DNA from 2 places in the Lelliottia sp. genome. Region 2 is predicted to be linked to the other one. Evidence: predicted binding sites of a transcription regulator. Region 2 holds the regulator's gene; the other holds the start of a gene.

Region 1 (3,136 bases), on a different contig from region 2:
AGACGTGCATATTGTTCGCCTGCGTTCCCAGCTTACCGCTCTGATCGGTCATATCTGCTGGCAGGGCGAAACTGAGTTTGCCCTCCATCAGCTCGACCGCCTGGCCGGTCGCATTACTTTCTGCGGCCGCGCCCTGAACAGGTGTTTTGGTGTCGCTGTTATCACAGGCCGCAAGACCCACAACCAGCAGGCCAATCCCGACATATTTAACCAGATTGCGCATTAACTTCTTCCTTTCGATAAACGGCCATAACGGCTCATTCATCCATCTTATCACAACTGATAAAGCGAACGTTTAACCAGCCTGCAATGCGGTGATTTCAGATTTATCTGCGAATCTTTTCAGCAGCATATTCAACAGAACGCCGTACATCGGCAGGAAGAATACGATGCTGATAAGCACTTTGAAGCCGTAATCTACCAGCGCGATTTCCATCCAGTGCTGAGCCATAAACGCATCGGGGCTGCGCCAGAAAGCAATAAAGAAGAAGGCCAGCGTGTCGCTCACATTACCGAACAGCGTGGAGGCAGTTGGCGCCATCCACCAGCGATGGTTTTGACGCAGACGGTTAAACACATGGACGTCAAGAATCTGTCCCAGCGCGTAGGCCATAAAGCTCGCGGCGGCGATACGGGCGACGAACAGGTTGAAGTGCAACAGCGCCTCGAAACCTTGCCAGCTTCCCATATAAAAAAGTGATGAAATCCCATACGACACGAACAGCGCAGGCAGCATCACCGCAAAAATAATGCGTCGGGCCAGCGGCGCGCCAAAAATACGCACGGTTAAATCAGTCGCGAGGAAAATAAACGGAAAACTGAACGCGCCCCAGGTGGTATGAAAACCAAAAATGGAGATCGGGAGCTGCACCAGATAGTTGCTGGAGGTAATCACCAGCAGATGAAAAAGCGATAGCCAGAACAACGCTTTTACGCGCTGCGATTGAGAGAACTGCGTCATATTGTGACCTTTTTGATTAATGTTTGGGGTGAGGGAACCCAATTTGAATCTGACACCTTAGGCTTCAACAGCCACGCCTGATGGTCCAGATTCTGAACCGGCCGCATAATACTGCTTTGACAACACATTGCAATGGCTAATTTTCACGCAATCGTTAACCTGGTTTGCTTTGCCAAAAACGCGGCGTAAACTACAGCCGTTTTTAGATGATTGAGGCGATGATGACCGACCTGTTTTCCACTCCAGACCACACCCTTGATGCCCAGGGCCTTCGCTGCCCGGAGCCTGTTATGATGGTGCGTAAAACCGTGCGCACGATGCAAACCGGCGAAACGCTTTTAATCATTGCCGACGATCCGGCGACCACGCGCGATATCCCCGGTTTCTGTACTTTTATGGAACATGAGCTGATCGCACAAGAGACCGAAGCGCTGCCGTATCGCTATCTTTTACGCAAAGGCGCGTGATCGAATCTACGATTTCAAACCATCGTTTCAAAACTTATCGCTTTTGTGAGTTGCTTCACCTCCGCTTTCCAGGACGTAGTCTAATTTTTAAGCGTAAAACTAAAACAACGTTTTAACGCTTATCTCACTACCCTGGAGTTGACCCGATGAAAACGACCCTCAAGCCGTTACTGGCCTCTTTGTGCCTGTCCACCGCGTCACTGCTGTTCGCCACCACGGCGGCAGCGCAAACGATTAAAGCTGCTGATGTTCACCCTGAAGGCTACCCAAACGTGGTGGCCGTGCAAAATATGGGTGAAAAACTCAACCAACAAACCGATGGCAAGCTGGAGATCAAAGTCTTCCCTGGCGGTGTCCTGGGCGATGAAAAGCAAATGATTGAGCAGGCGCAGATGGGCGCTATCGATATCATTCGCGTCTCAATGGCACCTGTTGCGGCGATTTTGCCGGATATCGAAGTGTTCACACTGCCCTACGTGTTCCGCGATGAAGACCATATGCACAAGGTGATCGACGGTGATATCGGCAAAGAGATTGGCGAAAAACTCACGGCTAACCCGAAGTCGCGCCTGGTGTTTCTGGGCTGGATGGACTCCGGCACGCGTAATCTGATCACCAAAGAACCGATCGTCAAACCAGAAGACCTGAAGGGCAAGAAAATCCGCGTGCAGGGCAGCCCGGTCGCACTGGCAACCTTGAAAGCGATGGGGGCCAACTCGGTGGCGATGGGCGTCAGCGAAGTCTATAGCGGGATGCAAACCGGGGTGATCGACGGCGCGGAAAACAATCCGCCAACCTTTGTGGCGCATAACTACATGCCGGTTGCCAAAAACTACACCCTCAGCGGTCACTTCATCACGCCGGAAATGCTCCTGTACTCCAAAGTGAAATGGGACAAACTCAGCGCTGACGAGCAGCAGAAAATCAAAACCCTGGCCCGTGAAGCGCAATTTGAACAGCGCAAACTCTGGGACGCTTACAACCAGCAGGCGCTGGATAAAATGAAAGCGGGCGGCGTGCAATTCCACGATATCGACAAAGCGGTGTTTATCAAAGCGACAGAACCGGTGCGCGCGCAGTACGGCGACAAGCACAAGGAACTGATGCAGGCCATCGCGGACGTCAAGTAAACCCAAACGTGTTCGTGGAGGACGTATGTCCGAACTCTACCTGAAGTGGATGGACCGCCTGTACCTGTTCGCCATGGCCGTCGCGGGCGTGTCGCTGCTGGTCATGACGATTGTTATCCCTATCGGCATTTTCTCGCGCTATGTGCTCAATCGCGGGGAATCCTGGCCGGAACCGATCGCGATTATTTGCATGGTGACTTTCACCTTTATCGGTGCGGCGGTGGGGTACCGCGCCGGGTCGCATATCGCCGTGAATATGCTCACCGATCGCTTGCCCGACATGCTCAAAAACCTGTGCGCCAGGGTAGTGGATCTGCTGATGCTGCTGATTTCCGCACTGATCTTCTGGTACAGCCTGCTGCTGTGTATCGAACTGTGGGAGCAGCCCGTCGCAGAGTTCCCCATCCTCACGTCGGGTGAAAGCTATCTGCCGTTGCCGGTAGGTTCGGCCATTCTGATTCTGTTTGTCATCGAGCGTTTGCTGTTTGGCTCGCAGGAAAACCGTCCGGTCGTGTTGATCGGTAACCACAGTTAAGGGGTGAACAATGGATGCGTTTATTTTGTTATTCACCCTCGCC
Region 2 (3,136 bases):
CGAGCCAGACTAAGAATCCTTTGTTGGGTTGCATTGTTATTTCCTAATGAAAGCAGGTGTACATTGGCGCAGATTGTAGGGAGTGCAATCTGGCTTGTGAAACGCTAATATTTGGCGGTTGCGTTCAAAAATTTTGCAGGCAAAAAATGTGGTCTGAATATTCTTTAGAAGTCGTGGATGCTGTCGCCCGAAATGGCAGCTTTAGCGGAGCCGCGCAGGAACTGCATCGCGTACCTTCTGCCGTAAGCTATACGGTGCGTCAGATGGAGGAGTGGCTGGCGGTACCGCTGTTCGAACGCCGTCATCGCGATGTCGTTCTGACCCCCGCTGGCGTATGGTTTTTGAAAGAAGGCCGATCTGTTATCAAAAAAATGATGATCACGCGTGAACAGTGCCAGCAGATTGCCAATGGCTGGCGCGGTCATCTTTCTATTGCGGTGGATAACATCGTAAAACCTGAACGGACGCGGCAGATGGTGGTTGATTTCTACCGGCATTTCTCAGATGTAGAACTTCGCGTGTCCCAGGAAGTGTTTAATGGCGTATGGGATGCGCTATCGGACGGCAGGGTGGAGATGGCGATCGGCGCGACGCAGGCCATTCCCGTCGGGGGGCGTTACGCCTTTAGGGATATGGGAACGCTGAGCTGGAGCTGCGTGGTGGCAAGCGATCATCCTCTGGCTGCGATGGACGGGCCGCTGAGTGACGACGTGTTGCGCAACTGGCCGTCGCTGGTGATGGAGGATACGTCGCGCTCGCTGCCAAAACGCATCACCTGGCTGCTTGATAACCAGCGGCGGGTCGTCGCGCCAGACTGGGAATCATCGGCAACCTGTTTGTCGGCTGGGCTGTGTGTGGGGATGGTGCCCGTACATTTCGCGCGTCCACGGATTGATCGCGGAGAATGGGTGGCGCTTGAGCTTGAAAATCCGTTCCCGGATGCGGCCTGCTGCCTGACATGGCAGCAAAACGATATGTCTCCTGCGCTGGCCTGGCTGCTGGATTATTTGGGGGATAGCGAAACGTTGAACAGAGAGTGGTTACGGGAGCCGGAATAACCGGCCCCGTAGAAACGATTAACGACGGTAATCGCGGAACGGACCGTCAGCGACGGAGCGACGTTCAATCAGGCGCGGATGGACTTCAATTGATTGAGACTCTTCACGTTTGCTGACGATACGATCCATCAGCATGTTGAATGCCGTTTCACCCAAAGAGTCTTTCGGCTGGTGAATCGTCGTCAGCGCGGGAGTAAAGTAGCGAGCGTTGCGCACGTTATCATACCCGATCACGGAAATATCCTGCGGGACGCGCAAACCAAGCTCATCGGCGGCGCAAAGCGCGCCCATTGCCATAATATCACCGCCACAGAATACGGCAGTCGGACGATGCGGCTGCGAAACGATCTGCTGCATTGCGCGGTAGCCTGATTCCGGTTCAAAGTCACCCTGGACAATCCAGTTTTCCGGAACGGTAATCAGCGCTTCTTCCATGGCTTTCATAAAGCCCGCCAGGCGGCCTGCACCGGTATTACGCTCCAGCGGACCGGGGATGACACCAATCTCGCGATGACCGCGTTCAATCAGGTAACGGCCAGCCATGTACCCGCCTTCAAAGGCGTTATCGTTGACGGAATCGGTAAAATCAGCGCGCGTATCGCCCCAATCCATCACCACCATCGGGATATGACGGTACTCTTCCAGCATCGACAGCACGGATTCAGGGTATTCAGAACACATGACCAACAGGCCATCGACGCGCTTTTGCGCCAACATCGACAGGTAAGCGCGCTGTTTTTCCTGGCTGTTCCAGGCATTTCCCAGAATCAGGGTATAGCCTTTCTGGAAGCAGTTTTTTTCTACTGCCTCGATAATTTCGGCGAAATAGGCGGCTTCGCTGCTGGTCGCCAGCAGACCAATCGACTTGGTGTGATTTACTTTCAAGCTGCGAGCCACGGCGCTAGGGGAGTAGTGCAATTCTTTGATTGCGGCCCAAACGGCGTTGCGCGTCTCTTCCGCCACGAAACGGGTTTTGTTAATTACATGTGATACGGTTGTAGTGGAAACGTTTGCGCGTTTCGCTACATCTTTAATTGTTGCCATTAGCTGTCACTCCAGACCATATCCTAAGCTCCTGATAAATTGAGAGGTAAACGTTTGCCTTCTCTCACCCTAATCTCGCAAATTGAATTGCGATACGCCGGGAAAACGACACAGGACGTCAGGAGGGGGTCAGTGGCCGGTACGCTTATAAATTTAGCGTGGAATTTTGTCCTATCTTGATGAAAAGGGGAAGCGCAAAAACGGTTATGAGCCTAAATCGAGGAAGATTTTTGAGCGAAACTGTGTAAAAATGAGCAAGCTCACTTTTCATGTGGGGATTAAAAGGAGAAAAATTGATGAATACCGATCTTAAGTTTTCGTTAACGACCACGATTATCGTGCTGGGTTTGATTGTTGCGGCAAGTTTTACGGCTATTCTGCACTGATTCAGGCGGGGGAGAGCCTTCTCCCTCGTTTTCTTCCTTCGATTGTTACTCTCCCGACAATAATCTTTTGCCAATTTGTTAACTTCTCATTTTTTGTGATTGCTGTCATGCTTTCGACATGTTTTTTCTGTGTCGCGTAATGACACGGTTTCCGGAGTTAATGAATGAAAATCAATTTTCCACTGCTGGCCCTCGCGATTGGCGCATTTGGGATTGGCACCACCGAGTTCTCCCCAATGGGGCTGCTACCGGTTATTGCTAAAGGGATGGATGTTTCTATTCCTGCGGCGGGAATGCTGATCAGTGCTTATGCCATTGGCGTGATGATCGGTGCGCCTTTGATGACGTTACTGCTTTCGCATCGCGCGCGTCGAAATGCGCTTATTTTCCTGATGGCCATTTTCACATTGGGGAATGTGCTTTCGGCACTCTCTCCGGACTACACCACCCTCCTGTTGTCGCGCATTTTGACCAGCCTCAATCATGGCGCATTCTTTGGCCTGGGGTCGGTGGTGGCCGCGAGCGTAGTGCCTAAGCACAAGCAGGCCAGCGCGGTCGCCACGATGTTTATGGGGCTCACGATAGCGAATATTGGCGGCGTGCCGGCGGCGACCTGGCTGGGTGAAGTCATCGGCTGGCGTATGTCGT

The links. Region 2 encodes PurR, which represses purine synthesis genes. Its sites were predicted from a motif close to CANGCAAACGTTTGCNTG; they were not measured.
Region 1: tusA (sulfurtransferase TusA) is a predicted target of PurR. The motif match lies at 1,106-1,123, and genes of this name have one in related genera.

What each region holds. Positions count from the first base shown of each region.
Region 1 is NZ_JAZQNX010000035.1:33,122-36,257, reverse strand. It holds gene ACKI5T_RS17345 (DcrB family lipoprotein) at 1-223, opposite strand, end outside; gene ACKI5T_RS17340 (7-cyano-7-deazaguanine/7-aminomethyl-7-deazaguanine transporter) at 296-961, opposite strand; gene tusA (sulfurtransferase TusA) at 1,183-1,428, shown strand; gene ACKI5T_RS17330 (TRAP transporter substrate-binding protein) at 1,575-2,558, shown strand; gene ACKI5T_RS17325 (TRAP transporter small permease) at 2,584-3,093, shown strand; gene ACKI5T_RS17320 (TRAP transporter large permease) at 3,104-3,136, shown strand, end outside.
Region 2 is NZ_JAZQNX010000001.1:175,113-178,248, reverse strand. It holds gene punC (purine nucleoside transporter PunC) at 1-34, opposite strand, end outside; gene punR (DNA-binding transcriptional activator PunR) at 147-1,058, shown strand; gene purR (HTH-type transcriptional repressor PurR) at 1,077-2,102, opposite strand; gene ACKI5T_RS00930 (YnhF family membrane protein) at 2,399-2,488, shown strand; gene ACKI5T_RS00925 (MFS transporter) at 2,653-3,136, shown strand, end outside.